DNA from 2 places in the Pseudomonas sp. C11 genome. Region 1 is predicted to be linked to the other one. Evidence: predicted binding sites of a transcription regulator. Region 1 holds the regulator's gene; the other holds the start of a gene.
The links. The regulator FliA, encoded in region 1, starts transcription of late flagellar genes. The targets are predictions, from matches to a motif close to CTAAAGTTTNNNNNNNNNNNGCCGNTAA.
Positions count from the first base shown of each region.

Region 2: the regulator FliA is predicted to act here: its motif matches at 3,237-3,264, upstream of VC352_RS02825 (methyl-accepting chemotaxis protein).

Region 1 is NZ_JAWIIP010000002.1:132,193-146,643, forward strand. Features, by position in the region: gene VC352_RS03740 (chemotaxis protein CheW) at 1-107, opposite strand, end outside; gene VC352_RS03745 (CheW domain-containing protein) at 204-995, opposite strand; gene VC352_RS03750 (ParA family protein) at 1,080-1,868, opposite strand; gene motD (flagellar motor protein MotD) at 1,951-2,769, opposite strand; gene VC352_RS03760 (flagellar motor protein) at 2,780-3,520, opposite strand; gene VC352_RS03765 (chemotaxis response regulator protein-glutamate methylesterase) at 3,546-4,682, opposite strand; gene VC352_RS03770 (chemotaxis protein CheA) at 4,728-6,977, opposite strand; gene VC352_RS03775 (protein phosphatase CheZ) at 6,990-7,778, opposite strand; gene VC352_RS03780 (chemotaxis response regulator CheY) at 7,798-8,172, opposite strand; gene fliA (RNA polymerase sigma factor FliA) at 8,273-9,019, opposite strand; gene fleN (flagellar synthesis regulator FleN) at 9,016-9,846, opposite strand; gene flhF (flagellar biosynthesis protein FlhF) at 9,934-11,247, opposite strand; gene flhA (flagellar biosynthesis protein FlhA) at 11,259-13,406, opposite strand; gene flhB (flagellar biosynthesis protein FlhB) at 13,516-14,451, opposite strand, start outside.
Region 2 is NZ_JAWIIP010000001.1:607,168-623,934, reverse strand. Features, by position in the region: gene VC352_RS02845 (ABC transporter ATP-binding protein) at 1-243, opposite strand, end outside; gene VC352_RS02840 (ABC transporter permease) at 262-1,071, opposite strand; gene VC352_RS02835 (ABC transporter permease) at 1,074-1,970, opposite strand; gene VC352_RS02830 (polyamine ABC transporter substrate-binding protein) at 1,967-2,992, opposite strand; gene VC352_RS02825 (methyl-accepting chemotaxis protein) at 3,327-4,967, shown strand; gene ribBA (bifunctional 3,4-dihydroxy-2-butanone-4-phosphate synthase/GTP cyclohydrolase II) at 4,957-6,078, opposite strand; gene VC352_RS02815 (DUF1330 domain-containing protein) at 6,161-6,454, shown strand; gene VC352_RS02810 (NUDIX hydrolase) at 6,547-7,110, opposite strand; gene VC352_RS02805 (GntR family transcriptional regulator) at 7,115-7,867, opposite strand; gene VC352_RS02800 (carboxymuconolactone decarboxylase family protein) at 8,106-8,501, opposite strand; gene VC352_RS02795 (NAD-dependent succinate-semialdehyde dehydrogenase) at 8,520-9,959, opposite strand; gene VC352_RS02790 (flavin reductase family protein) at 10,137-10,622, opposite strand; gene VC352_RS02785 (aldehyde dehydrogenase) at 10,635-12,116, opposite strand; gene VC352_RS02780 (alpha/beta fold hydrolase) at 12,113-12,946, opposite strand; gene VC352_RS02775 (amino acid synthesis family protein) at 12,971-13,567, opposite strand; gene VC352_RS02770 (BCCT family transporter) at 13,889-15,469, shown strand; gene VC352_RS02765 (DUF3509 domain-containing protein) at 15,535-15,822, opposite strand; gene VC352_RS02760 (hypothetical protein) at 15,876-16,097, opposite strand; gene dnaX (DNA polymerase III subunit gamma/tau) at 16,570-16,767, shown strand, end outside.

The DNA of each region.
Region 1 (14,451 bases):
ACTTCCTGTACCTGCATCACGTTGATGCCATAGGTCTCGTTGTCCAGGCGAAAGGTCACCCACTGCAGAATCGGATCTTCGGCACCTTGTGCAGAACTTTTCTTCATGTCCCTAGCCTCGTCAAAAACCGCTCAGTGCGGCACGCGCGGATTACACCCGCTTGTCATCAACTATAGAGCCCGTTGGCACGAGCCCACCAATTCTTAATGCAGTTTTCCGCCATTGAGGTGCTTGGCACCCCCACTGGCAATCAGTTCGGCAAGCGCCGCCACATCGAGCAGCGCACACATGTGTTCGATTACCGTACCCGCCAGCCAGGGGCGTTGCGTGCGCTGGCTGCGCCACTTGACCTCACTGGGGTCAAGGCGGATGGAGCGACTGACCTGATGCACTGCCAGCCCCCACTCGTAGCCCTGCACGGAAATCACGTACTGCAGGCCTTCACGGAAGTCGTCGCGGTAACGATCAGGCATGACCCAGCGCGCGGTATCCAGCACCTTGAGGTTACCGGCCTGGCTGGGCAGGATGCCGAGGAACCAGTCGGGCTGGCCGAACAGCGGCGTCAGCTCCTGCCCTTCCAGCGGGTAGATGGAACCGAGGCAGATCAACGGAACCGCCAGCGTCAGCCCGGCAACGTCGAACAACAGGCATTCGAACGGCTCCTCAGCCCAGCCGGGACGCCCGTCGGCATCGAGGGCGGTCTGCAGCGGCGTGATCTCGGCAACCGGTGCCACCAGCGGCGGCGCCTCTTCGATCACCGGAGTCGGCACGATCACTTCAGGGGCAGTGACCTGCACCTGCGGCGCGGCCACCACCGGCATCGCAACCGGCTGAACCAGGCGCGCATCACGCACCTGCTCCTCGAGTACGGCAGCCTCGAACTCATCGATATCGACGGACTGTTCGAGCTCGGCAGCCGCTTCCTGCAGCAGGCCGTCCAGATAGGACTGCAGGGCCAGTTGGGAGCGCGTGGCAGTAGCGAGGTTACGACTCATGGGTGAACACCGTGATCAAGGCCTGTACAGCCTATCGGCAGGAATGTGGCTCGACTTGAGTGCAGTTCAACACAGACGCGCATATCAGGCTACCTGCGCGGCGGGCTGATGGCTCAGCAGATGCTTGAGCAAGGCACGATAGGCGATCACGCCACGGCTACCCGCGTCGAACTGCGAAGGCGTGCGCCCTGCCCGACTGGCATCGCGCAAGCGCGTATCGACCGGAATATAGGCCGGCCAGAGATGATCGGGGTAAGTATTGCGCAAGACTTTCAGCGTGCTCATCGAGGCCTGGGTACGGCGGTCGAACAGCGTCGGCACGATGGTGTATGGCAGCGCCTGCTTGCGCGAACGATTGATCATGGTCAGCGTGGTGATCATGCGCTCCAGCCCCTTGACCGCAAGGAACTCGGTTTGCACCGGGATCACCAGTTGCTGACTCGCCGCCAGGGCATTGACCATGAGCACGCCGAGCAGCGGCGGACTGTCGATGACCGCGTGATCGAAATCCTCCCACAGCTGCGCCAGGCTTTTGGCAATCACCAGCCCCAGGCCGCTCTGCCCCGGCGACTGACGCTCCAGCGTCGCCAGTGCGGTACTCGAGGGCAACAGGGAAATGTTCTCGTGGCTGGTGCCATGCAGCAATTGCTTCGGCAGCCCCTGCGGCACGTTGCCCTGATGCAGGAACAGGTCGAAACAGCTGTGCTCCAGCGTATCCGGGTCATGGCCGAAATAGCTGGTCATGGATCCGTGCGGATCGAGGTCGACGACGACGACACGCTTGCCGGCATCCGCCAGCAGACCCGCCAGTGCGATGGACGTGGTGGTCTTGCCGACACCACCTTTCTGATTGGCTACTGCCCAGACTTTCATCTTTTCTCATCCTCCCGGCGTGACGCATGCAGACCGAGAATGGCTGTCGACCGCCGCGACGGCGCGACTGGGATTTGACGGTTCACGGTTGTGCGGCCCCCTGCTCTGGCGCTTTTGCAGGTTGCGTGCCAGCTCCGCCTTGGCTTGCAGCGGTACTACCGCTGTTACGGCGATTGTCCAGGTCACGCGAGATCACCAACACCACCCGACGATTACGGGCACGCCCTTCGGCCGTCGAATTGTCCGCAACCGGCTGAAATTCACCATAGCCCACCGCAGACAGACGGACAGGATTGACCCCGTCCATGGCGAGCATGCGCACGATGCTTGCCGCTCGCGCCGAGGACAGCTCCCAGTTGGTCGGATACTGGGGCGTCTGGATCGGCAGGTTGTCGGTGAACCCTTCCACCTTCACCGGATTTTCATAGGGTGCCAGAATCTTGGCGACCTTCTCGATGATGTCGAATGCCTGATTGTTCGGCAAGGCATCGCCGCTGGGGAACAGCAGGCTGGAACTGAGTTCGAGCTCGATCCACATTTCGTTGCCGCGAATATTCAACTGATCGCTCTGGATCAGGTCACCGAAGGCGTCACGCACGCTGGAGGCAATGCTGCGCAGCGTACTGTCGGTCACATCCTTGTCGTCCTCGTTCATCGTCGCCCGTTCGGGATCGCCGGTACGCGGGCGTTCCTCACCGATAGGAATGGGTTTGATCGAACGATCCGGCTGGTTGAATACACCGGTCAGGGTGTCCGAGAGAATCTTGTACTTGCCCTCGTTGATCGAGGAGATGGAGTACATCACCACGAAGAAGGCGAACAACAGCGTGATGAAATCCGCGTAGGACACCAGCCAGCGCTCGTGATTCTCGTGTTCTTCCTGATGCCGTCTGCGGGCCATAGTGCCTCCATCAGTCCATGAAGCCTTGCAGCTTCAATTCGATGGAACGCGGGTTCTCACCCTCGGCGATGGAGAGAATGCCCTCGAGCAGCATTTCCCGGTAGCGCGACTGGCGCAGCGCAATGGACTTGAGTTTGTTGCCAGCCGGCAGCAGCAACAGGTTGGCGAACCCCACACCGTAGATGGTGGCGACGAAGGCCACGGCGATGCCACTGCCAAGCATGCTGGGGTCGGCCAGATTGCCCATCACGTGGATCAGGCCCATCACCGCGCCGATGATGCCGATGGTCGGCGCATAGCCGCCCATGCTCTCGAACACCTTGGCGGCCTGAATATCACGGGCCTCCTGGGTATAGAGATCGACCTCGAGGATGCTACGGATGGATTCCGGCTCAGCACCATCGACCAGCAACTGCAGCCCCTTGCGCGCATAGGCGTCCGGCTCGGCGTCAGCCACCGACTCCAGACCGAGCAAGCCCTCCTTGCGCGCCACCATGCTCCAGCCGACGACCCGGTTGATACCACCGACCAGATCGATGCGCGGCGGGAAGAAGATCCAGCGCAACACGCCCACGGAACGCTTGAACGTGCTGATCGGCGTCTGCAGGAAAGCCGCGCCGAGCGTACCGCCGAGCACGATCAGCGCCGCCGGACCATTGAGCAGTGCCGAGGCTTGTCCGCCTTCGAGATAGTTGCCCCCGAGGATGGCGACGAACGCCAGAATGACGCCGATTAGACTCAGGACATCCATGCATGACCGCCCGGCTCAGGTTTCATCACTGACAGGCCTCGGCCAGGTGTCGGCCGATGTCGTCGAGCGAATAGACCGCATCGGCCAGATCGGCCTTCACCACCGCCATAGGCATGCCATAGATCACGCAGCTGGCTTCGTCCTGGGCCCATACCTGGCTACCGTTCTGCTTGAGCAGGCGCGCACCCTCACGGCCATCGGCGCCCATGCCGGTGAGCACCACGGCCAGCACCTTGTCGTTGAACGATTTGGCGGCAGAGCCGAAGGTGATGTCGACACAGGGCTTGTAGTTGAGACGCTCGTCACCGGGCAGGATCTTCACCGCACCGCGACCGTCAACCATCATCTGCTTGCCGCCAGGGGCCAGCAAAGCCAGGCCAGGGCGCAGGATGTCACCGTCTTCGGCTTCCTTGACCTGGATGCGGCAAAGCTTGTCCAGGCGCTCGGCGAAAGCCTTGGTGAAGGCAGCCGGCATGTGCTGGATCAGCACGATCGGCGCCGGAAAGTTGGCCGGCAGTTGGGTCAGAACTCGTTGCAGGGCGACCGGACCACCAGTGGAGGTGCCGATGGCGACCAGCTTGTAGGCCTTGCGGCGCGGTGCCGGCGAATTACTACTGGCACTGGAGGCAACGCCTGCAGCCGACACAGTACGCGCAGGAGTCGCGGGCGCCGGCGTGCGAACGGGGGTAGCGCTGCGACTTGGCGCAGGCGTCGGGCTGGTGACAGCCGGTGCCGGTGTGGCAAGCGCAGAACTGAAGCGACGGTTGCTGCGTGCAATGGAATGCACCTTTTCACACAGCAGTTGCTTGACCTTCTCCGGGTTACGCGAGATGTCCTCGAAATTCTTCGGCAGGAAATCCACCGCCCCGGCATCCAGCGCATCCAGGGTGACACGTGCGCCTTCATGGGTGAGTGAGGAGAACATCAGCACAGGCGTCGGACAACGCTGCATGATGTTACGTACAGCCGTGATGCCATCCATCATCGGCATCTCGTAATCCATGGTGATCACGTCTGGCTTGAGCGCCAGCGCCTGATCGATGGCTTCCCGTCCGTTGGTGGCCGTCCCGACCACCTGAATGCTGGAATCGGCAGACAGAATTTCCGAAACACGCCGGCGAAAGAAGCCGGAGTCGTCTACTACCAAGACCTTGACTGCCATAAACACTCCTAGACGGCACGGGCATCGGCCCGTGCCGCAAAACCATCAGAAACGTCGAGCGTAGCGCTTGAGCATGCTCGGTACGTCGAGAATCAGCGCGATGCGACCGTCGCCGGTGATGGTCGCCCCGGACATCCCCGGGGTGCCCTGCAACATCTTGCCAAGTGGCTTGATTACCACTTCTTCCTGACCGACCAATTGATCGACGACAAAACCGATGCGTTGACTGCCTACGGTGAGGATCACCACATGCCCTTCACGCTGCTCCTCCATGAACGCCTGCGGCACCAACCAACGCTTGAGATAGAACAGCGGCAGCGCCTTGTCGCGCACGATCACCACTTCCTGGCCATCGACCACGTTGGTGCGCGACAGATCGAGGTGGAAGATCTCGTTGACGTTGACCAGCGGGAACGCGAAGGCCTGATTCTCTAGCATGACCATCAGCGTCGGCATGATCGCCAAGGTCAGCGGGACCTTGATGACGATCTTCGAGCCCTGGCCCTTCTGCGAGAACACGTTGACCGTGCCGTTGAGCTGGGAAATCTTGGTCTTGACCACGTCCATGCCGACACCGCGACCGGACACGTCGGAAATTTCGGTCTTGGTCGAGAAGCCCGGGGCGAAGATCAGGTTGTAGCATTCGAACTCATTCAGACGTTCGGCTGCATCCTTGTCCAGCAAGCCCTTCTCCACCGCCTTGGCGCGCAGGATGTCGGCATCCATGCCCTTGCCGTCATCGGTGATGGACAAGAGGATGTGGTCACCTTCCTGCTCGGCGGACAGCACCACCCTACCTGCGCGAGCCTTACCGGCCTTCTCGCGTTCTTCCGGGGTCTCCACGCCGTGGTCGACCGCGTTGCGCACCAAGTGCACCAGCGGGTCGGCCAGCGCCTCGACCAGGTTCTTGTCGAGGTCGGTTTCTTCGCCCACCAGCTCGAGGTTGATCTCTTTCTTCAGATTGCGCGCCAGGTCGCGAACCAGGCGCGGGAAACGGCCGAAGACCTTCTTGATCGGCTGCATGCGGGTCTTCATCACCGAAGTCTGCAGATCCGCCGTGACCACGTCGAGGTTCGACACCGCCTTGGACATGGCCTCGTCGCCGCTGTTGAGCCCCAGGCGCACCAGGCGGTTACGCACCAGTACCAGCTCGCCGACCATGTTCATGATCTCGTCGAGGCGTGCGGTATCGACCCGTACGGTGGTTTCGGCTTCGCTGGCAGGCGCCTTCTCCGCCGCCGCAGGAGCTGGCGCAGCAGCACGCGGCGCAGCGGGTTCGGGCTTGGCCGCCGGCTTGGCCGCCGGCGCAGCAGCTGGCTGAGGCGTAGGCTTGGCCGCCGCAGGAGCCGGTGCTGCCGCTGCGGCCGGAGCGGCAGCTGGAGCCGGCGCTACGAATTTGCCCTTGCCGTGCAACTCATCGAGCAGCGATTCGAACTCGTCATCCGTGATGTCGTCACCGGCCGGGGCACTCGGGGCGGCGGCTGGCGCGGCCGCTACAGGCGCGGCAGGCGAAGCCGGCGCGGCGAACTGGCCCTTGCCGTGCAACTGATCGAGCAAGGCTTCGAATTCGTCGTCGGTGATATCGTCACCGGCAGGTGCGGCGGGCGCGGCAGCAGCAGGAGCTGCAGGGGCCGGTGCCGATGCGGCTGGCGCGGCGAACTGACCTTTGCCATGCAGTTGATCGAGCAGCGCTTCGAATTCATCGTCGGTGATATCGTCACTGCCGGCGCTGGCTTCGGGCGCAGCCGGCGGCGTATCCCCCAGTGCATCGAGCAGTTGCTCGAACTCGCTATCGGTGATGTCGGAGGACGCAGCACTTGCAGCAGGCGTGGCAACAGGTTCGGGCTCCGGCTCCGGCGCGGCCTGAACCGCTACAGGCTCGGCAACCGGCTCGGGCTGCGCACCTGCTGGCTCGGCCAGGCGTGCCAGGGCCGCCAGCAGCTCGGGCGATGCTGGCGTAGGCTCGGAGCGTTCCCGAACTTGGCCAAACATGCTGTTGACCGCATCCAGCGCCTCGAGCACAACGTCCATCAGTTCAGCGTCAACGCGACGCTCGCCCTTGCGAAGGATGTCGAACACGTTCTCGGCAATATGACAGCACTCCACCAGCTCGTTGAGCTGAAGGAAGCCTGCTCCGCCCTTGACGGTGTGGAAACCGCGAAAGATGGCGTTCAGCAGGTTCATGTCGTCCGGTCGGCTTTCCAGCTCGACCAACTGCTCGGACAACTGTTCGAGAATCTCGCCGGCCTCTACCAGGAAATCCTGGAGGATCTCTTCATCGGCGCCGAAGCTCATGTGGGGTGCTCCTTAGAATCCAAGACTGGATAGCAGGTCGTCGACATCGTCCTGATTGGAGGCGACGTCATCACGCTTATCGGCATGAATCTGCGGACCTTCACCCGTCGACGGCGATTTTTGCTGCTGTTGTTCGGCACGCAATGCATCGTGGTCATGTTCGATACCCGCGAAGCGGTCTACCGAACTGGCCATTAGGACTAATTTAAGCAGGTTGCTTTCCACCTCGGTGACCAGCTGCGTCACCCGCTTGATCACCTGACCGGTCAGATCCTGGTAATCCTGCGCCAGCAGAATGTCGTTGAGGTGGTTGGACAGCTTGCTGCTGTCACGCTCGCTACGCGCAAGGAACAGCTCGATGCGTTTGGCCAGCTCACGGAAACCCTCTGCGCCGATTTCCCGGCGCATGAAACGACCCCACTCGGCGCTGAGGCTCTGCGCCTCATCGGCCAGGTCATTGACCAGTGGTGCACTCTGCTCCACCAGATCCATGGTGCGGTTAGCCGCTTTCTCGGTCTGGGTGACGACGTAGTTCAGACGCTCGGTGGCGTCGGATATCTGCGACAGCTCCTTGGCATGAGGCATGCGCGGGTCGAGCTGAAAATTGACAATAGCGTTGTGCAGCTCACGGGTCAGCTTGCCGACCTCGTGATACAAACCACGATCACGAACCTTGTTGAGCTCATTGATCAGTTGCACCGCGTTGCCGAAGTTACCTTTTTCGAGGCTATCGACCAGTTCGCGGGCATTGGTTTTCAGGGACGTTTCAAGATCGCCCAATGTGGAATCATCGTGTTCCATAGCACCCTCGCGGCCGACATCAGCCGTTGACCCGCTCGAAGATCTTCTCGATCTTTTCCTTCAGCACCTGCGCAGTGAAGGGCTTGACCACATAGCCATTCACGCCGGCCTGAGCCGCTTCGATGATCTGGTCACGCTTGGCTTCGGCGGTGACCATCAGCACCGGCAGGTGCTTGAGGCGCTCATCCGCACGTACCGCACGCAGCAGGTCGATGCCGGTCATACCGGGCATGTTCCAGTCGGTGACCAGAAAGTCGAAGCTGCCGCTCTGCAGCATCGGCAACGCTGAAGTGCCGTCATCGGCCTCGGCGGTATTGGTGAAACCCAAGTCTCGCAAGAGGTTCTTGATGATCCGTCGCATCGTCGAAAAATCGTCAACGATGAGGATTTTCATGTTCTTGTCCAAGTCGACCTCCGTACAGTCCCAAACGTATTGCGTTTGCAACTACGTCCTTTAATCGTGAAACCGTTTCTGCCTGCGAGTGCGCTGCGACTCAGCCAGCGCGCCATTCACTCAGCCGCGAACGCAGACGCGCCGCGCACTGACTGTGCAACTGACTGACGCGCGATTCGCTGACCCCCAGTACTTCACCGATTTCCTTCAGGTTCAGTTCTTCATCGTAATACAGCGCCAGCACCAGACGCTCGCGCTCCGGCAGGCCGGCAATGGCCTCGGCCAATGCCGCTTGAAAGCGTTCATCTTCGAGATCCCGCGAAGGTTCGAGGTGGGTGTGCCCGGCGTCTTCGTGCAGTCCGCCATGTTCACCGTCCTGCAATAGGTCGTCGAAACTGAACAGGCGGCTGCCCAAAGTGTCGCCAAGAATGCCGTAGTAATCTTCCAGACTCAATTGGAGTTCGGCAGCAACCTCGTGATCTTTAGCGTCACGCCCCGTTCTCGCTTCAACGGTACGTATCGCATCGCTGACCATCCGGCTGTTGCGGTGCACCGAACGCGGTGCCCAATCGCCCTTGCGTACCTCGTCGAGCATGGCACCGCGGATGCGAATACCGGCGAATGTTTCGAAGCTTGCACCCTTGCTGGAGTCGTATTTGCGCGAGGCTTCGAGCAGGCCGATCATCCCGGCCTGAATCAGATCGTCCACCTGCACGCTGGCTGGCAGACGCGCCAGCAAGTGATAGGCAATGCGCTTGACCAGCGGCGCATAGCGCTCGATCAACTGGTGCTGGGAGTCCTGCGCACGAGCCTTGTTGTACATACGAAGTCCAGAGGCTGCTGTCATACGGCCGAGTCTGCTGTCGGTTGCTTCACCAGGCGCTCGACGAAGAACTCCAGATGGCCGCGCGGGTTGGCCGGCAGCGGCCAGGTATCGACCTTCTGAGCGATTGCCTTGAACGCCAGTGCGCATTTGGAGCGCGGGAAGGCTTCATAGACGGCGCGCTGCTTCTGCACCGCCTTGCGTACGCATTCGTCGTAGGGCACCGCGCCGACGTACTGCAGGGCGACATCGAGAAAACGATCCGTCACCTTGGTCAGCTTAGCAAAGAGATTGCGACCTTCCTGCGGGCTGTGCGCCATGTTGGCCAGCACGCGGAAGCGGCTGATGCCATGGTCGCGGTTGAGCAGCTTGATCAGCGCGTAGGCGTCGGTGATCGAGGTCGGCTCGTCGCAGACCACAACGAGAATTTCCTGCGCCGCCCGCACGAAGCTGACGACCGCATCGCCGATGCCGGCTGCAGTGTCGATCACCAATACGTCGAGGTTTTCGCTGATATCGCTGAATGCCTGGATCAGGCCGGCGTGCTGCATGGGCGAAAGGTTGACCATGCTCTGCGTGCCCGATGCGGCCGGCACGATGCGGATACCGCCCGGCCCCTGCAGCAGGACGTCACGCAGGTCGCACTCACCAGCGATCACGTCGGCCAGGGTGCGCTTGGGGCTCAGCCCCAGCAGCACATCGACGTTGGCGAGCCCAAGGTCGGCGTCCATCAACATCACCCGGCGCCCCAGATCGGCGAGGGCCATGGACAGATTCACCGACACGTTGGTCTTACCGACACCGCCCTTGCCGCCGGTTACCGCGATCACCTGTACGGGATGCATACCCATGTTCTCTCAATACCTTGTCTAACTTCGACTTGGCCAACCGGCCGTTCGCCCCTGCAAAAAACGCAGGGTTTGCAACACTTTAGCGCTTCAGCCGACGCGCCGCGCGGTTCCTTGATAGAGACCGGCGAACAATTGCGCCATGGCGTCCTCGCTCGGCTCCTCCGGCGCCTGCAATCCCACCGCGCGGCTGACCAGTTGGTGGCTACGCGGAACGTGCAGATCATCCGGAATCCGCGGCCCGTCCGTGACATAGGCTACCGGCAGATGCTGGCCTATAGCCAGACCCAAAACCTCACCCAGGCTCACGGCCTCGTCCAGCTTGGTCAGTATGCAGCCGGAAAGGCCGCAACGCTTGTAACTATGGTAGGCCGCCTTGAGCACCTGTCTCTGACTGGTAGCGGCCAGCACCAGATAATTCTTGGCTTTCAGGCCGCGCGCAGACAGGCTTTCGAGCTGCAGACGCAGGGCCGGATCGTTGGCGGGCAACCCCGCCGTATCGATCAGTACGACACGTTTCTTGGCCAGGGGCGCCAGGGCTTGCAGCAGCGACTGCCCCGGATCGATCTGAGTCACCGAGACGCCGAGGATGCGCCCCAGGGTCTTGAGCTGTTCCTGGGCGCCGATACGGAAGCTGTCCATACTCACCAGAGCGACCTGCTGAGCACCGTACTTAAGCACGTAACGCGCGGCCAGCTTGGCCAGCGTGGTGGTCTTGCCCATGCCGGCGGGGCCGACCAGGGCAATCACCCCGCCCTCTTCCAACGGCTCGACCTTGGGCGTCTTGATCGCATGGGCCAGGTGCGCCAGGAGCATGCGCCAGGCCTGACGCGGCTCGGCGACACCTGCCACGCGGTCGAGCAACGCCTGCGACAGCTCGGCCGACAGGCCCATACGCTGCAAGCGGCGCCACAGGTTGGCCTGCTGCGGGCGACGGCTCTGCATTTGCCCCCAGGCGATGGAGCCCAGTTGTACTTCGATCAGCTCACGCAGGCCGTGCAGCTCGAAGCGCATGGCATCGAGCGCACGCGGATCGACACTGGGCGCGGCAGCCACCGGCTTCTCGACGGGGCGCTGCGGCTTGACCGGGGTCGCCGGCAATTCCGGCGCCACCAGCGAGTCATTGGCGAAAAGTTGACGGTCTTTCGACGAGTCCTGTTCGGCACGGGTCGCCAGCTCCGCCTGAGCATTGGCGATGCGCGCCTGAGTCTTGCGCAGCTCGGCCTCCAGAGCCGGATTCGGTCGAACCGGCGCCGGCGCCACCTGATAGTCGAGCGCGGCGGTCAGCTCGACACCGCCGGCCACGCGACGATTGCCGATGATGGCCGCGTCGGCGCCCAGTTCGTCACGCACCAGTTTCATGGCGGTCCGCATATCAGCAGCGAAGAAACGTTTGACCTGCATGACCCTTTACCTCAGTTCTGGCCCACAGTGGCGACTATGGTGACCTGCTTGTTGTCCGGAATTTCCTGGTAGGCCAGCACGTACATGCTGGGTACCGCCAGCCGCGCGAAGCGCGACAACATCGCCCGGATCGGACCGGCCACCAGCAGGATCACCGGTTTGCCGAGCATTTCCTGGCGCTGCGCCGCTTCCACCAGGGAACGTTGCAGCTTCTCGGCCATACCTGGTTCGAGGAGGATGCCATCCTCGCTACCCTGACCGGCCTTCTGCAGACTGTTCAGCAATATCTGTTCCAACCTTGGTTCAAGGGTGATCACAGGCAGCTCCGGCTCTAGTCCCACGATGCTTTGCACGATGGCGCGAGCCAGCGACACGCGAACGGCTGCGACCATGGCGGCGGGATCTTGACTCTTTGGCGCGACGTTGGCGATGGCCTCGGCGATGGTACGGATGTCGCGCACCGGCACCTGCTCCTGCAGCAGCGCCTGCAATACCTTGAGCAGGGTCGACAGCGACACGAGCCCAGGCACCAGCTCTTCGGCCAGCTTCGGCGAACTCTTGGCCAGCAATTGCATGAGCTGCTGCACCTCCTCGTGCCCAAGCAGCTCATGAGCGTGCTTGTGCAGGATCTGATTCAGGTGGGTGGCGACCACGGTGCTGGCATCGACCACGGTGTAACCGAGCGATTGCGCCTGGTCACGCTGACTGGGATCGATCCACACCGCCTCCAGGCCGAACGCCGGATCCTTGGCGGCAATGCCATTGAGCGGGCCGAACACCTGACCGGGGTTGATCGCCAACTCGCGATCCGGGTAGACCTCGGCCTCGGCCACGCTGACGCCCATGAGCGTCAAACGGTAGGCATTGGGTGCCAGGTCGAGGTTGTCGCGGATATGCACCGACGGCATGAGAAAGCCCATCTCCTGCGACAGCTTCTTGCGTACACCCTTGATCCGCGCCAGCAACTGACCACCCTGGTTGCGGTCGACCAGCGGAATCAGGCGGTAGCCCACTTCCAGACCCACCATGTCCACTGGCGTCACATCGTCCCAACCCAGTTCCTTCACCTCCTGGGCCTTCTGCGCCGGCAGCAGCTCCTGCTGGCGCTGCACTTCCTTGACTTCCTCTTCCTTGACCTTGCGGTTCTTGTGTGCGATCCAGTAGGCGCCACCCGCAGCCACCAGGCCCAGACTGATGAAGGAGAAGTGCGGCATGCCCGGCACCAACCCCATGGCAATGAGGATGGCCGCAGCCACCGCCAACGCCTTGGGCGAAGCAAACATCTGCCGGTTGACCTGCGCACCCATGTCCTCGGCACTGGAAACCCGGGTAACCATCACCGCCGCCGCCGTCGATAGCAGCAGGGATGGGATCTGCGCCACCAGACCGTCACCAATGGTCAACAGGGTGTAAACCTTGCCAGCCTCGGCGAACGGCAGCGCATGCTGCAGCACGCCAATGGCGATACCGCCGATAAGGTTGATGAACAGAATCAGCAGGCCGGCGATGGCGTCGCCGCGTACGAACTTGCTGGCACCGTCCATGGAGCCATAGAAGTCGGCCTCCTGGGCCACCTCGCTGCGGCGTTTCTTGGCCTCGACCTGGTCGATCAGACCGGCGTTGAGGTCGGCGTCGATCGCCATCTGCTTGCCGGGCATCGCGTCGAGGGTGAAGCGAGCGCTCACCTCGGAGATACGCCCGGCGCCCTTGGTGACCACCACGAAGTTGATGATCATGAGGATGGCGAAGACCACGATACCGACCACGTAGTTGCCGCCGATCACCACCTCACCGAAGGCCTGGATCACCTGCCCCGCCGCACCATGGCCGTCATGACCATTGAGCAGCACCACACGAGTCGAGGCCACGTTCAGCGCCAGACGCAGCAGCGTGGCAGCCAGCAGGATCGTGGGGAACACCGCGAAATCCAGGGGACGCAGGGCGTAGATACTGACCAGCAGCACCACGATCGACAACGCGATACTGAAGGTGAACAGCACGTCGAGCAAAAACGGCGGCACCGGCAGCATCACCATGCCGAGCATCACCAGCAGCAACAGGGGAATCCCCAAATTGCCGTGGCGCAACCCGGCCAAGTTACTGCGTACGTCACCGATCAACTGTGCGCGATCTACTGCCACGGCCTTACCCCAAGTCATCAATCTTTTGACGCGGAAACGCGTCCTGATGGGGTAATGGCAAGAAGCGTTCCAGAAAGAGGATTACAGACTGCAATCGCAAAAAATACGCGACTGCTCGCCGACTCCATCACTCGTCGCGGCGTAGATCCGGCGGGATCGGCAGATCCGGCAGAGGCCCCGGCCGTTTGCCCTTGCCAGCCTGGAACTGGCGAATCTGATAGACGTAAGCAAGTACCTGAGCCACAGCCAGGTAGAGACCTGCTGGGATTTCCTGATCCAGCTCAGTGGAGTAATAAACCGCCCGCGCCAGGGCTGGCGATTCGAGCACCATGACCTTGTGCTCCTGGGCGATCTCACGGATCTTCAGGGCGGTGAAATCATTGCCCTTGGCCAGCAACATCGGCGCGCCGCCCTTGTCCTGATCGTATTTCAAGGCCACGGCGAAGTGGGTCGGGTTGGTGATCACCACATCGGCCTGCGGCACCGACTGCATCATCCGCCGCTGCGCCATTTCACGCTGCAGCTGACGAATGCGTCCCTTGACCTCAGGCTTGCCTTCGGAGTCCTTGTACTCGTCCTTGACCTCCTGCTTGGTCATCATCAGCTTCTGCTTGTGACTCCAGAGCTGAAACGGCACATCCACGGCAGCGATCAAAATCAACCCGCACGATAGCCAGAACGCACTCCAGCCGACTACCGTCAAACTGTGCAGGATGGCCGACTCGACCGGCTCATTGGCGATGGCCAGCAAGTCGTCCTGATCAGACGACAAGACCAGCAAGGCCACGGCCAGGATGACCAGGAACTTGGCCAGCGCCTTGAGCAGCTCCGCCAGAGACTGCATGGAGAACATGCGCTTGAGCCCTGCCAGCGGATTCATCCGGCTACCCTTGGGCAGTAACGCCTCGGATGAGAACAACCAGCCACCCAGTGCGATAGGACCAACCACGGAAGCGATCAGCAGAACGATGAAAAATGGCTGAACAGCCAGCAATGCATGCTTGCCGTACGCAAGCAGGTACAGCCCCATATTGCCTTCGTTCATCAGCACTTCACGCGGCAG
Region 2 (16,767 bases), on a different contig from region 1:
TACCTGCACCAGCGACTGGCCGTTGACCAGAATTTCCCCGGAGCTGGGCGTCTCGAAGCCGGCGAGCATGGCCAGGGTGGTGCTCTTGCCCGAGCCGCTGGAGCCGAGGAAGGTGAGGAACTCGCCGTCGCGGATGTCCAGGTTGATGTTGTCGACAGCGGCGAAGTTGCCGTAATGCTTGTTCAGGTTGCGCAGGCTGACCAGGGGCGCCTGTTCATCGGATGTTTTGAGTACCGCGCTCATCTCATGTACCTCGAATAATCAGGCGTTCGTTTCGCTGCGCCGACGCAGCAGCGCGGCGATCAGCATGATGGCGATGGACAGGCCGATGAGCAGGGTCGAGGCCACTGCAATGACCGGCGTCAGATCCTGGCGCAGGGTGGTCCACATCTTCACCGGCAGGGTCTGCAATTCCGGGCTGGCCATCATCACGCTCAGCACCACCTCGTCCCACGACACCAGGAAGGCGAACAGCGCGCCGGCGACGATGCCGGGGCGGATGGCCGGGAAGGTCACCTTGACGATGGCTTGCAGGCGCGAGGCGCCGCAGATCACCGCAGCATCCTCGATGGACTGGTCGAACAGCTTCAGCGAGTTGATGATCGAGATGATGGTGAACGGCAGCGCGACGATCACGTGGCTGACCACGAAAGCGAACAGCGTGCCGGTGTAGCCGAGCTTGAGAAACAGCGCGTACACGGCCACGGCGATGATCACCAGCGGCACGATCATCGGCAGGGTGAACAGCGCGTACAAGGCTTCGCGGCCGGGAAACTTGCCGCGTATCAGGGCGAAGGCGCAAGGCAGACCGAGGGCGACAGCGCAGACGGTGGTCAGCACGGCGACCTTGAGGCTGGTCAGGGCCGAGGCTATCCACTCCGGATTGGAGAAGAACTGGCCGTACCACTTCAGCGTCCAGCCCGGTGGCGGGAAGACCAGCCACTGCGAGGAGCCGAACGACAGCAGCACGATGAACACGATCGGCAGCAGCAGGAAGGCGGCGATCGCCCCGGTGGTCAGGTACAGGCCGGCACGCAGCCGACCGCCAATGGCATTGGGGGAGAGCAGCATGTTTACCTCGCGTTACTGGAGGCGACCGGCGATTCCGCCTGCAGCTTCATATAGACGTAGAACAGCAGCAGGGTAATGGCGATCAGCAGGGCTGCCGCCGCGCTGGCCAGGCCCCAGTTGAGGAAGGACTGCACCTGCTGGACGATGAACTCGGGCAGCATCATGTTCTGCGCGCCACCGAGCAGCGCCGGGGTGACGTAGTAGCCCAGGGACATGACGAACACCATCAGGCCGCCAGAGAACAGCCCCGGTCGGCACAGCGGCAGGAACACACGGAAGAAGGTGCTCCAGGGGCTGGCGCCGCAGATCGAGCCGGCCTGCAACACCATCGGGTCGATGGCGCTCATGGTCGCCTGCAGCGGCAGAACGATGAACGGGATCATGATGTAGCTCATGCCGATCACCACACCGGTCAGGTTATGCACCAGCTCCAGCGGTTCATCGATCAGGCCCAGCCACATCAGCGCCGAGTTGATTGCTCCCGAGCCCTGCAGCAGCACCAGCCAGGCGTAACTGCGGGCCAGCAGGCTGGTCCACATCGACAGCAGGACGATGCTCAGCAGCCAGCGGCCCCAGCCACGCGGGGCAAGGGTGATGGCCCAGGCCAGGGGAAAGCCCAGCAGCAGGCTGATCAACGTGACCAGACCCGCCACCGAGAAGGTGTTGAACAGCACCTTGGCGTAGGACGAATTGGCGAACAGGGTTTCGTAGTTGCCCAACCCGGGCGTCGGCTCCAGCACGCCACGCAGCAACAGCCCGATCAGTGGCGCCAGAAAGCACAGCGCCAGGAACAGCAAGGCAGGCAGCAGCGGGAGCGAACCCTTCCAGCGAGCCAGACGCGCCGGGCGGGGAGAGCCGCCGGCGGGTGACTGGGTCAACGGCACGGCGGCGATCTTCATTTCAGCAGCCACTCATTCCAGCGGGCGGCGATGTCATTGCCATGCTCGGCCCAGTAAGCGAAGTCCAGGGTGATCTGATCGGCTTCATGCGCGGTAGGCAGGCTGGGTGCCAACTCTTTGTCGAGCTGCGCGACCGAATCCAGGTTGACCGGTGCGTAGGCAGTGAGGTTGGCGAACTCGGCCTGACCTTCTGCACCACTGGCCATGGCCAGGAACTTCATGGCGGCATCCTTGTTCTTCGCGCCTTTGGGCACGACCAGGAAATCGGCCATGACCAGGTTCTGCTTCCAGCTCACGCCCACCGAGGCGCCTTCCTGTTCCAGGGCATGGATGCGCCCGTTCCAGAACTGGCCGAGGCTGACTTCGCCGGAGGCGAGCAGTTGTTGCGACTGCGCGCCGCCGCCCCACCAGACGATGTCTTTCTTGATGGTGTCGAGTTTCTTGAAGGCGCGATCGAGATCCAGCGGATAGAGCTTGTCGGCCGGTACGCCGTCAGCCAGCAGGGCCAGCTCCAGCACGCCGGGGCTCGGCCATTTGTACAGCGCACGCTTGCCCGGATAGGTCGCGGTGTCGAACAGCGCTGTCCAGTCCTGCGGTTTGCCCTTGCCGAGTTTTCGTTCGTTGTAGCCGAGTACGAAGGAGAAGAAGAAGGAGCCGACACCGTGGTCGGAGACGAAACGCGGGTCGATGCGATCGCGCTTGATGACGTTGAAGTCTAGGGGTTCGAGCAGGCCTTCGCGGGCGGCTCGCAGGGCGAAGTCCGCCTCCACGTCGACCACGTCCCACTGCACGTTGCCGCTTTCGACCATGGCTTTGAGTTTGCCGTAGTCGGTTGGGCCGTCCTGCAGCACCTTGATGCCGGTCTTTTCGCCGAATGGCACCGCCCAGGCGTCTTTCTGCGCATCCTGAGTGGTACCGCCCCAGCTGACGAAGCTCAGGCTATCGGCGGCGCTTGCGGTGGCGGCTGCCGCGCCCATGAGCGTGGCGATCAGCGTTGCCGCTATGGTTTTCTTGAACACCATCTTGCTTGCCCTCGTTGTTGTGTTTTTACGCAAGCGGGCGATTGTTCACGCCCGCCTTCAGGGAGCAGTGACCCCATTCGGGGTGTGTTAAGTCTGGCCGTGATCGAGGGCTTGTTGGGATTGTCCTGATGCGCTCGTTCGATTGCTCGGCCTACGGAATATCATATTATGGTATTCCAAGATTTATGCAAGCCGCCTTGGCCGTGTCCAGGCCTCATCTCTCACGGAATTTCCTCCGCATCCGCTTAAGTTATTAATCGATAAGCCGATTCAGACCATTGGTGAATATCGGTTTACCGTTCCTCTTCCTGCTTTCTCTGCCTAGGAGCTCATCATGAGCTGGCTCGACAACACTAAACTGGCGACCAAACTGCTTTCTGCCTTCATTCTTTCGGCCCTTATCACGCTGATCATCGGTGCCTTGGGTGGCAATGGCATCGGCCAGCTATCGAACGCGTTACAGTCGGTATTCGCCAATAACCTCGTGTCGGTGGCAAAGGTCAACAACGTCAACTCTGCGCTGCTGGCGCAGCAGCGCGATCTCTATCGCTTGCTCAGCTTGACGGTAGCGCAGGAGCCGCAAGCCGCTCGCCAGGAGGTCATCGACAGCCTGCAGGAAAACGCTCGGACAGCGGCGAAGAACTTCGCCGAATATCGGCAAACGCTGCTGGCGGATGACGAGCGTATCGCGGGTGACCAGATGGAGCGTGACTGGCCCGCCTACAACGCAACGGTAGCCCGCATGCTGCAACTGCTGTCGCAGGGGCAGACCAACGAGGCCAGCGCACTCATCAATGGTGAACAGCGCCAGCAATTCGCGGCACTGCGTGAGAAGTTGACCACCATCATCGACTCCAACAATCGCCAGGCGTCAGAAGGGGCTGAGAACGCCAAGGAACTGGAGAGCTCGGCCAAGCTGATGCTCTATGGCGGCGTCGCGCTTGCCTTCTTGCTGGCCATCGCGCTGGGGCTGCTGATCACGCGCAGCATCAGTGCGCCCATTGCTGCTGCGGTGGTCAGCGCCCAGCGCGTGGCGGAAGGCGATCTTACGGTGCAGATCGACAGCACTCGCCAGGATGAGGCCGGTCAACTGTTGCGTGCCCTGGGCAGCATGCAGGCTAGCCTGCGCCGCACTCTGCAGGAGATCGCCGGGGCATCCGACCAACTGGCCTCGGCGGCCGAAGAGTTGAGCGCGGTGACCGACGAAAGCACGCGTGGCCTGGTGCGTCAGAATGACGAGATTCAGCAGGCGGCCACCGCCGTCAACGAGATGACCGCTGCGGTGGAGGAGGTCGCGCGCAACGCCGTCTCCACCTCTGAAGCCTCGCGCAGTGCCAACCAGGAGGCTGAGGGTGGGCGTGAAGGCGCACGTGAAGCGGTGCAGGCCATCAACGGCATGGTGGTCGAGTTGGGTGCGTCCACTTCGACCGTGCAGACCCTGGCCGAGCAGGTGCGCAATATCGGCAACGTGGTCGACGTGATCCGAGGCATCGCCGAGCAGACCAACCTGCTGGCGCTCAATGCGGCCATCGAAGCGGCGCGTGCCGGCGAGCAGGGCCGTGGTTTCGCCGTGGTGGCCGATGAGGTTCGCGCGCTGGCTGCGCGCACGCAGACCTCCACCGGTGAAATCGAATCGATCATCGGTACCGTGCAGAACACCGCCGAGCAGGCCGTGCGTTCCATGGGCAAGAGCCAGGATGTGGCACAGAGCACCCAGAGCCTGGCGCAGCAGGCCGGTGAGGCGCTGGAGCGCATTGCTCAGGCCGTCGCCGGGATCAACGAGCGCAATCTGGTGATCGCCAGCGCCGCCGAAGAGCAGGCCCAGGTGGCCCGCGAAGTGGATCGCAATCTGGTGAACATCCAGGAGCTGTCGACCCAGACTGCAGCAGGTGCCAACCAGACCAGCGCGTCCAGCCAGGATCTGTCGCGCCTGGCTGTGTCGTTCAATCAGATGGTGGCACGCTTCAAGCTGTAACCGCTGGCTCGAAAGGTAAGCTTTCGACGACCTCCAGGTCATAGCCGGTTAGGCCCGCATACTTCAGCGGTGGGCCCATGTGACGCAACTTGCCGACGCCCAGATCCTGCAGGATCTGGGCGCCGGTACCCACTTCCGAATAGATGCGCGACTGTGTGCGGCTGAACGGGCGCTGCGGTTGAGTCAGTTGCGGTACGCGTTCGAGCAGGGCTTGCGACGATTCGTTGTTGGCCAGCACCACCACCACGCCATGCCCGGTTTCCGCCACTTTCTGCAGGGCCGCCCAGAGCGTCCAGTTCTGCGGGCCGGTGTATTCGGCGCCGACCAGATCACGCAGCGGATCGATCACGTGCACGCGTACCAGCGTCGCCTCATCGTGACGGATGTCGCCCATCACCATGGCCATGTGCACGCCGCCGGCGATGCGATCTTCATAGGTCACCAGGCGGAAGGTGCCGTGAACGGTGGGCAGCTCGCGTTCACCGATACGCACCACGGTGTGTTCATTGCTCAGGCGGTAATGGATGAGGTCGGCGATGGTGCCGATCTTGATGCCGTGTTGACGGGCGAACACTTCCAGATCCGGGCGGCGCGCCATGCTGCCGTCTTCGTTCATCACCTCGACGATCACCGAGGCCGGCGTCAGCCCAGCCAGGCGGGCCAGGTCGCAGCCGGCTTCGGTGTGTCCGGCGCGGGTCAACACGCCGCCGTCGCGGGCGCGCAACGGGAAGATGTGCCCAGGCTGCACCAGATCCTCGGCCACGGCGTTCGGCGCCACGGCGGTCAGCACCGTATGGCAGCGGTCGGCGGCGGAAATGCCGGTGGTCACGCCCTGGGCGGCCTCGATGGAAATGGTGAACGCGGTGCTGAAGGCGCTGCCATTGGCCGGCACCATCTGCTCCAGGCCCAGACGCTGGCAATGTTCTTCGGTCAGGGTCAGGCAGATCAGGCCGCGCGCCTCGCGGGCCATGAAGTTGATCGCGGCCGGGGTGCACTTCTCTGCAGCCAGCAGCAGGTCGCCCTCGTTCTCGCGATCCTCGTCATCGACCAGCAGCACCATCTTGCCCTGGCGGTAGTCTTCGATGATTTCTTCGATGGAGTTGAATGACATGAGGCGGCACCTGGGTTGTCTCGGGAGGATGGATTCATGGTATACCATAATACCTATAAAACCACCCTCTACCGGAGTCAGCATGAAGGCCTACTGGATCGCCCACGTCGATGTCACCGACCCGCAGCAATACAGCGAATACACCCGCCGCGCGCCCGCCGCGTTCAGCCTGCATGGTGGGCGTTTCCTGGCTCGCGGTGGCCGCTCGCAGGCCATGGAGGGGCGGTCGACACCGCAGCGCAGCGTGGTGATCGAGTTCGACTCCTACGAGCAGGCGCTGGCCTGCTACAACTCGGCCGAATACCAGGACGCTTGTGTGCATCGCCAGGGGGTGGCGAAGGCGGAAGTTATCATCGTCGAGGGCGTCGAGGCGTGATGCCGAGCGCTTGGGCGACGTAGCCCGGATGTAATCCGGGATGCTCCACAGAGGGCGCGTCCCCCGGATTGCATCCGGGGCGGGGGCGGCACTCAGCGCATAAAATGCACTTTGCCGGTGTCGTCGTTGCCCATATAGATGCCGTACACGCCGGCCTGGCGTTCCTCGATATAGCGCTCGAGGATCTGCCGGATGGCCGGGTAGTAGATCGCGTCCCAGGGGATTTCCTCGGGGGCGAAGAAGCGGTAGTCGAGGGTTTCCGGGCCATGCTGGCCGGTGATCTCCAGCGCGCAGGCGCGGAAGATGATGTACACCTCGCTGATGCGCGGCACGCTGAAGATGGAGTAGGGCGAGAGGATTTCGGCGCGTACCCCGGTTTCTTCCCAGACTTCGCGCAGCGCGGCCTGTTCGGTGGTCTCGCCGTTTTCCATGAAGCCGGCCGGCAGCGTCCAGGTGCCAACACGTGGCGGGATGCCGCGTTGGCACAGCAGGTAGCGGCCCTCGCGCTCGATGATGCAGCCGGCGATGACCTTGGGGTTCTCGTAGTGGATATAGCCGCAGGCGCCGCACATCAGGCGTTCATGGGTGTCGCCGTCGGGCAGTCGGCGGCTGAGATCGCCCGAGCCGCACTGCGGGCAGAAGCGCGGAGCGGGCATGGCATCAGCGTCCGATACGGGGCTCTTGCTGGGCGATAGGGATGACGAAGTCGCGCATCTCCCCGGTTTCGTCCTGCTTGGACTTAAGGTAGTCCAGCGCCACCTTGGCGGCTGCCCGGACGTGATCCACCGAGGCCTGGTGCGCGGCCAGCGGATCGCCGCTCTTGATCGCCTCGACGATGCGCTCCATTTCCTGGTTGCTGGTGCCACGGCGGTTGGTCTGCGACACCGAGGTGGCGCGCAGGTAGCTGATACGAGCCTGCAGTTGGCGCAGCTGGGTGGCGGCGATCTGGTTGCCGGAGCCTTCGAGCAGCACGTCGTAGAAGCCTTGAACCGACTCCAACACGGCCTGCAGGTCGCCGCTCTCCAGCGTCTTGCGGTTCTCCTCCAGAGCCTTTTCCAGGGCGCGAATGTCCTTGGGCTTGGCGTTGAGGGTGAACAGCTGGACGATCAGGCCTTCCAGTACGCAGCGCAGCTCGTAGATATCGCGGGCGTCTTCCAGGGTGATGATGGCCACGCGTGGGCCCTTGGCACCGGCGAACTCCACCAGGCCTTCGGATTCCAGATGGCGCAGCGCCTCGCGTACCGAGGTGCGGCTGACCCCGAGGCGATCGCAGAGGTCACGCTCGACCAGGCGATCGCCCGGCAGGAGCTGGAAATTCATGATGGCGCTGCGCAACTTGTCCAGCACGATTTCGCGCAGGGTGACCGGGTTGCGATTGACCTTGAAGCTGTCGTCGAGTGGCAGGCGTTTCATGGGGTCCGCTCTTGTGAGGCTATCCGTAGAAAAACAACGAAGGAGCACCCTTGGGGCATCTCTAAAAACTATCTGCGTTGCCATCGCTGCGTTAAAAACAGGCTCAAAATGCTCATTTACAACACGTAAAGTCGAACGCGACTCCGAGCGTTTTTCGCCTGTTTTTGCGGGGCCGCCATCGGTATTGCGCTGGCTGCCTCGATTACGTTTTTAGAGGTGCCCCGTGGGCGCTCCTTCATCAGTCTTGCTGGCCCTGCTCCGCGTCTGCTTCGGCGAAGGCTTCCCGAGCGAGGCGGAAGCTGTCTACCGCTGCCGGTACGCCGCAATAGATGCCGACCTGCAGCAGGATCTCGCGGATCTGCTCACGGCTCAGGCCGTTACGCAGGGCGCCGCGAACGTGCAGCTTCAGTTCATGCGGGCGGTTGAGGGCCGAAATCATGGCCAAGTTTATCATGCTGCGCTCTTTCAGCGACAAACCCTCGCGGCCCCAGACGTGGCCCCAGCAGTACTCGGTGACCAGTTCCTGCAGTGGGCGGTTGAAGTCGTCGGCGTTCTCGATGGATTTGTTGACGTAGGCCTCGCCCAGCACCTGAGTGCGAATGGCCAGGCCCTTTTCGTACTTTTCGTTGCTCATCTGCTCATCCTTCTGTGGTTACAGGCCGCCCATCAGGGTGTATTTGATCTCCAGATAATCGTCGATGCCGTACTTCGAGCCTTCGCGACCCAGGCCGGACGACTTGACGCCACCGAAGGGGGCGACCTCGGTGGAGATCAGCCCTTCGTTGATGCCGACCATGCCATATTCCAGCGCCTCGCTCATGCGCCAGGCACGGCCCAGGTCACGGGTGTAGCAGTAGGCGGCGAGGCCGTACTCGGTGTCATTGGCCATGCGCACCGCTTGCGCTTCATCGCCGAAGCGGAAGATTGCCGCCAGTGGGCCAAAGGTTTCGTCGCGGGCGACCTTCATCTGCTCGGTCACCTCGGCCAGCACCGTGGGCTGGAAGAAGCCGTGGCCCAGCGGGTGGCGTTCGCCGCCCAGCACCAGGCGTGCGCCTTTGCTCAGCGCGTCGTGCACGTGATCCTCGACCTTCTGCACGGCGCGTTCGTTGATCAGAGGGCCGAGCTTGACGCCCTCGCTGAAGCCATCACCAACGCCGAGTTCGGCGACCCGTTCGGCCAGACGCGCGACGAAGGCATCGTGGATGCCGGCCTGCACCAGGAAGCGATTGACGCACACGCAGGTCTGGCCGTTGTTGCGGTACTTGGCGACCAGCGCGCCGTCCACGGCCTTTTCCAGGTCGGCATCGTCGAAGACGATGAAAGGCGCATTGCCGCCCAGTTCCAGCGACACCTTCTTCAGCGTGTTGGCCGACTGCGCCATCAACAACTTGCCGATGGGCGTCGAGCCGGTGAAGGAGAGCTTGCGCACCTGTGGGCTGCTGGTCAGCTCGCCGCCGATGGCTACGGCATCGCCGGTGATCACGTTGAGTACGCCAGCGGGAATCCCCGCCTGTTCCGCCAGGGCGGCCAGGGCCAGGGCGCTGAAGGGGGTTTCCGGTGCCGGTTTGACGATGCAGGTGCAGCCGGCGGCCAAGGCCGGGCCGACCTTGCGGGTGATCATCGCTGCCGGGAAGTTCCACGGCGTGATGGCCGCGACCACGCCGATTGGCTCCTTGTTCACGACGATGCGCGCATCGCTCTTGTGGCTGGGGATGGTGTCGCCGTAGATGCGCTTGGCTTCCTCGGCGAACCATTCGATGAAGCTGGCGGCATAGAGAATCTCGCCCTTGGCTTCCGCCAGTGGCTTGCCCTGTTCCAAAGTGAGGATTTCTGCGAGCGCATCGCTGTGCTCGATGATCAGCGCGTACCAGCGCTTGAGCAGGTTGCTGCGCTCCTTTGCGGTCAGTGCGCGCCAGGCCGGCCAGGCGCGGTTGGCGGCAGCGATGGCCTGCTGCGTCTCGGCCGCGCCCATGTGCGGCACGCTGCCGATCTGGCGGCCGTTGGCCGGGTTGAAGATGGCGCTGGTCGAGCCGTCCTGGGCGTCGAGCCAGTGTCCGTCGATGAAAGCCTGCTGGCGAAACAGAGAGGTCATGGGGGGCTCCGTTGCAAACTGGCTCCCTGGGAGCCAGAGCGGATGGGAACAGGTGGCCTGCCACGTTCGCCTGCTGACGAGGCGAGCGGGCTGGCCACTGCCGCGACGCCTTGAGGGCACCGCGTGCGGAATAAAAAAGGCCGCTACCGAGGGGGTAATGGCGCGGCCAAAAGAGAATCAGGCGAGCTGGGGCAGGGCGCCGAGCTTGCCGCGGTGGTAGAGCATGGGCGTGACTTCCTGCTCGGGTAGGATCAGGTTCTTCACCGCGCCGACGATGATGGCGTGGTCGCCGCCGTCGTATTCACGCCACAGTTCGCATTCGATGATGGCGGTGGCCTTGCTCAGCAGCGGGTTACCCAGCTCGCTCAGGTGCCATTCGATGCCTTTGGCCTTGTCCTTGCCCTTACCGGCGAAAGCGTAGGCTTCGGCCTGCTGGTCGGCACCGAGCAGGTGAATGGCGAAGCGCTTGCTGTCACGCAGGATCGGGTAGGTGTCGGAGGCGTAGTTGGGGCAGAACAGCACCAGCGCCGGGTCGATGGACAGCGCGCTGAAGGCGCTGGCGGTGATGCCGACGATGCCGCCTTCGCTGTCCAGGGTGGTCACCACGGTGACGCCGGACGGGAAGGAGCCCATCACTTCTTTATAGATGCCGGGTTCGATCATCTTTGCAGTCTCCTAGCGCATCACGAAGGGATCAGGCATGGGCGCCTGCGAGAGGTTGATCCACACCGTTTTCAGTTCGGTGTAGGCCAGCACCGAGTCGATGCCGCTCTCGCGGCCGTAGCCGCTGTTGTTGAAACCGCCGATCGGCGCCATGGCCGATACCGCGCGGTAGGTGTTGACCCAGATGATGCCGGAGCGAATGCCTTTGGCCAGGCGATGGGCGCGGCCCAGGTCGCGTGTCCAGATGCCGGCGGCCAGGCCGAATTGCGAGTCGTTAGCCATGGCCAGCGCTTCGGCTTCGTCCTTGAAGCGGATCACCGAGGCCACCGGGCCAAAGACCTCTTCCTGCATGATCTTCATCGAGTGGCGGTCGCACTCGAACAGGGTCGGCTCGTAGTACCAGCCCTTGGCGTCGATGGCGGGGCGCTTGCCACCCAGGCGCAGGCGGGCGCCTTCGGCGATGGCATCGGCCACCAGGCCTTCGACCACGGCCAGTTGTTGCGCAGTGGCCATGGGGCCCATTTCGCTGGCGTCGTCCTGCGGGTTGCCGATGCGGATGCGCTGGGCGCGTTCGATCAGGCGCTCGACGAATTCGTCGTAGATATCGTCCTGCACCAGCAGGCGCGAACCGGCTACGCAGCTCTGTCCGGAGGCGGCATAAATGCCAGCCACGGCGCCGTTGATGGCGCTGTCCAGATCCGCGTCGGCGAAGATGATGTTGGGCGACTTGCCGCCCAGTTCCAGCGACAGCTTGGCGAAGTTCTCCGCACTGCTGCGCACCACATGACGTGCGGTGGCGGCGCCGCCGGTGAAGGCAATCTTGCGCACCAGCGGATGGCGGGTCAGCGCCGCGCCGGTGCTTGGGCCATAGCCGGTGACCACGTTGACCACGCCTGCCGGGAAGCCGGCTTCGAGAGCGAGACGGGCCAGTTCGAGAATGGTCGCCGAGGCGTGTTCGGACGGCTTGAGCACGATGGTGTTGCCGGCCGCCAGCGCCGGAGCCAGCTTGATGGCGGTCAGGTACAGCGGGCTGTTCCAGGGAATGATGCCGGCCACCACGCCGAGCGGCTCGTGGGTGGTGTAGGCGAACATGTCCGGCTTGTCGAGGGGCAGGGTGCCGCCCTCGAGTTTGTCGGCCAGGCCGGCGGTGTAGTGGAAGAACTCCGGCAGGTAGCCGACCTGGCCGCGGGTTTCGCGGATCAGCTTGCCGTTGTCGCGGCTTTCCAGTTGCGCCAGCTGTTCCTTGTTCTCGGCGATCAGGTCGCCCAGGCGGCGCAGCAGCTTGCCGCGCGCGGTGGCACTGAGCGCGCGCCAGGCCGGATTGTCGAAGGCCGTCTGGGCGGCCTGCACGGCGCGGTCGACGTCGCGTTCATCGGCGTCGGGCAGTTCGGCCCAGGGCTCGGCCAGAGCCGGGTTGAGGCTCTGGAAGGTCTTGCCGGAGAGCGCATCGAGCCATTGGCCGTCGATGCACATCTGGAAGCGTGCGAGTGTCATGCAACGATCCCCTTGTTCTGATTCTGGAAGCTCTGCACCTGCTGCAGGAAGCCCAGCAGCGTCTGGTTGACCAGGCGCGGCGACTCCACCGGCATCATGTGCCGTTGCTCATCGAGTATGGCGACCTGGGCGCCCGGAATGCGTGCGGCCAGTTGGCGAGCCATGTCCGGCGTGGAGCCGGGATCCAGCTCGCCGGTGGCGACCAGCGTCGGCGCCTGGATGCTGCTCAGGTCGTCGACACGATACATGTCCTGGGTGGCGAACAGCTCATAGGTGGTTAGGTAACCCTGCGGGTCATTGCTCGCCAGGGTCTGCCGGATCGCCGCCATCTGCGCCGGGTTGGCGGCCTGGTACTCACGGCTGAACCAGCGCGACAGCGCCGCTTCGGCATTGGCATCCGGGCCATGCTCGGCGGCCTGGCGCGTACGCTCGATCACGCCGGCGCGCTGTTCGGTGCTGCGGTTGAACACGCTGTTGAGGATCACCAGGCTGTCGAGCCGCTCCGGATGGTGCAGGGCGAAAGCCCGCGCCACCAGGCCGCCCATGGAGAAGCCGATGACGCTGGCGCGTGCCAGGCCGAGATGGTCGAGCAGGTCGCGTAGTTGCGCGGCATAGCCCTCCAGGGTGGTGCCGGGCGCCGGCCTTGGGCTGGCGCCATGGCCGAGCATGTCGTAGGCAATGACCTGGAAGTGCGGGGCCAGGCCGACGATCTGACCGCCCCACATTTCCTTGTTCAGGCCGACACCATGGATCAGCACCACGGGCTGACCCTGACCCGTAGCCAGGTAGCTGGTGCCGTTCGGTGTGTGTTCAGCGGTGAGCCGAATCATGGAGTGCTCCTGCACGTTCGCGAGTTACTGGGCGTTGGCTTTTTCAGCAGCCAGTTCTTCCAGGTCGATGTAGCGGTTGCCGATGCGCGGGTGCAGGCGACCGCCGTCGGCAGCGCCGAGGACGACGATGATTTCGTCGGCGCGCGGGGCGTCTTCGATCTGCATTTCCAGGGTGATGTAGTGCGAACGCAGACCTTCGTCGTCCTTGTGCATCATCGGGATCTGGATCGAGGTACCGGGGCCGCCACGCTTGTTGGTGAAGCTCAGGTAGCTCTTGGCGTTGACGGCCTGGCGGTAGTGGTTGCCGAAGCGCAGGGTGTGGATCACCGCCGAGGCGTGCTCGATTTCGCCCTCGGCACCGACCACGGCGGCCTTGCCATAGGCTTCGATCTTCTCGGCGCCGCCGATCGCGGCAGTCAGACGCTCGACCATCAGCGAGCCGAGGTCGGAGCAGTTGGCCTTGATTTCCGGCTTGAGGTCTTCGACGAAGCCGCGGCCCAGCCAGGGGTTCTTGATCACGACAGCCAGGCCCACCATGGTCACCGGCCTGTCGGTGGCCTTGCCGCCTTCGATGCGGGTTTCTTCGGTGTAGGTGACGATCTTGCGAATTTCGAAACTCATGGGGCAATCACTCCGGGCAGGGGGTAAAGGCGGTTTGTCGTCTCATGGTATACCATAATACGGAATGCGCAAGTCTCGCTTTGCAGGCGCCGGATCATGCGCACCAGAGCGGTGCAAAAGGGCATTGAAAATAGCTCTTGGTTGATGGTATACCATAATACGTGCAATGGCGGATCACCTGAGTTCGGCTCAGAACGTTGGATGCAAGGCGTTTCCCGTGCAGGATCGAAGGATGTCTCCGTGATGCTGCGGACGTCCTGATGCCGGGCGGCTCGTCATTGCCACGCTGCTTTGGTTCACAACAAAAATAAGGAGACGCCTGTGCGCGAACATCCCACCCTCAACCGCGAACGCTGGTTCGCGGGAGTCAATCCGACGATGGCGATTGCCTCGATCGCGATGGTTCTGCTCTTCCTGCTATTCACCCTGAGCAATGCCGAGCTGGCGAACGGCATCTACACCGGCATCAAGGCCTGGATCGAGCATTCGCTCGGCTGGTACTACGTGGCGGTGGTGAGCCTGGTGCTGTTCTTCACCTTCTGGGTGGGGCTCAGCCGCTTCGGTGATCTGCGCCTCGGCGCCGATCACGAACGTCCCGAGTTCAGCAATTTCTCCTGGTTCGCCATGCTGTTCAGTGCGGCGGTCGGTACCGGCCTACTGTTCTGGAGCATCGCCGAGCCGCTGATGCACATGCAGGGCAACCCCTTCATGGAAATGGCCGGGGTCAAGGCCGGTACGCCCGAGGCCGGGCAGATCGCCCTGCGCATCACCCTGTTCCACTGGGGGCTGCATGGCTGGTGCATCTATATCCTGGTGGGGCTGGTGCTGGCCTATTTCACCTACCGGCGCAACCTGCCGCTGACCATTCGCTCGGCGCTCTATCCGTTGCTGGGCGAGCGCATCCATGGCCCGATCGGCCATGCAGTCGACCTGCTGGCCATCTTCAGCACGCTGTTCGGTACCGCGACCACCATGGGCCTTGGCGTGTCACAGATGAATGCGGGGCTGAACTACATGTTCGGCTGGGAGATTTCCACCACCAACCAGTTGCTGCTGATCGCCGGTACTTCGGTGGTCGCCACGCTGTCGGCGGTTTCCGGCGTGCGTCGTGGCATTCTCTGGCTCAGCGAATGGAATATCCGCCTGAGCAGCATTCTCTTCCTGTTCCTGCTGCTGGCGGGCCCGACCGTGTTCCTGCTGGGGCTGTACGCCTCGAGTATCGGTGACTACCTGGCGCACTTCGTACCGATGGGGCTGTGGACCGATCCGGATCCCGAGCGTCAGTGGCAAGGCTGGTGGACCATCTTCTATTGGGGCTGGTGGCTGTCCTGGGGCCCGTTCGTCGGTATGTTCATCGCGCGCATCTCGCGCGGTCGCACGGTGCGTCAGGTGGTGCTGGGCGGCATGCTGTCCTCGACCCTCGGAGCCTTCCTGTGGATCGTGATCATGGGCGGTACTGGCGTGCACCTGCAGCTCAGCGGTGTGGATCTGTCCAGCGTCGCCAACAGCGACCTGACCATGGTGCTGTACAAGACCATCGAAGGCCTCGGCGTGGAGTGGGCGACCCTGCCCATGGCTGGCCTGGCGACGCTGATGATCGTCAGCTGGTTCGTCACTTCGGCCGACTCCGCCACGCTGGTGATCTGCACCATCCTGTCGATGGGCGATCAGAATCCGCCGCAGCGTTACCGCGTGATCTGGGGCCTGGGCCTGGGTGCGCTGGCTGGCACGTTGTTGCTGGCCGGTGGTCTGCAGGGGCTGCAGGCCGCCACCATCGCCGCGGCGCTGCCGTTCTCGGTGATCCTGCTGCTGATCTGCTATTGCCTGGTCAAGGCGCTGTATCAGGAAGAAGCCGAGAGGCTGGGTGGGCGGGCGCCTGCCATGCCGCTGCGCAATTCCTGATTGCCTGAGCCCTAAACGAAAACGCCCGATGCCAATGGCATCGGGCGTTTTTCATTGCATGGGCGTCAGGCTGTGCGGTAACTCAGCACGCTGTCCTGTTCCTTGAGTGTCTTGCGCAGGTCTGCGGGGATATTGCCAGCCCGCACGGCCAGTTCCAGGCGGATCTCTTCCAGGCTCTGGGCAAAGGCATCCTGATTGTCGAGCTGCGGTTTGGCCAATACGCGGCTGTAGACGGTGCTGTCGCTCTCGTCGAGCAGGGCGAGGATGATGCTGCCATCCGGCCGTGGCGAGCTGAAGTTGGCGCGCAGCGGGTTGAACAGATGGTCGACGAGTTGCTGGTTGCTGAGTTCCATATCTGACTCCATCCTGAGGTTGGCTTCCTTCGACCTCAAAATGACGGCTTGGTTCAAGCCGTGAGCGATTGACGCGTACGCTCGATCACCTGTTGCAGCGAATCGTCGTTGTACTGGCCTGGGTAAAGACGCTGGCTGTACTGAGCGATACCGGTCTTGTCGACCAGCGTGAAGCTGAAGCTGCCCTTGCGCGAAGCCAGGATACGGCAGTCGAACGGGGCGAAGGCGTGGGTCAGGGTGCTGATGGCTTTCTGGATCTGATGTTGAGTAGTCATTTTTCTAGGTATTTCCTTTAACGCAATTGCGCATCGGTGCGCGTGGTGTTGCTCCGTGAGGTCGGCCGAAAAGCGGCCTTAGCAAGTAGACCAGTAGGAGCTTTATTAGCACGATAAAGTTCCATTGTTACGGTTCTTCGACGTGGTCGGTACGGCGGAGGCAGGCAGAAAGACAGCGCCATGAATGAATTGAGGCGAGTCGGCCTGAACAGTCAGCAGATGGGATCGGGGAGGGCGGCAGCGCAGGGAGGCGCTAGACGTTGAACCGTGAAACCAGCGGGGAGGCGCGAAGGCCTTGATGACTTGCAGCTTTGTACGAACGGCGCAGATCATAGGCGCTTGTTCAAGAAATAACCAGCGTTATTTTCGCCTCTGCAACACATCCATGCCTGGCGTGCCGCTGGCGGATGCAATTTGCCGGTTGCTCCGCTAGCATTAGCCCACTTTTGCTTTCCCTATATGACGGTTTTCCATGAGTTATCAGGTTCTTGCACGTAAATGGCGTCCGCGCTCGTTCCGCGAAATGGTCGGCCAGACCCATGTGCTCAAAGCCCTGATCAATGCCCTGGACAGCCAGCGTCTGCACCACGCCTATCTGTTCACAGGCACGCGTGGGGTGGGCAAGACCACCATCGCGCGGATCATCGCCAAGTGCCTGAACTGCGAAACC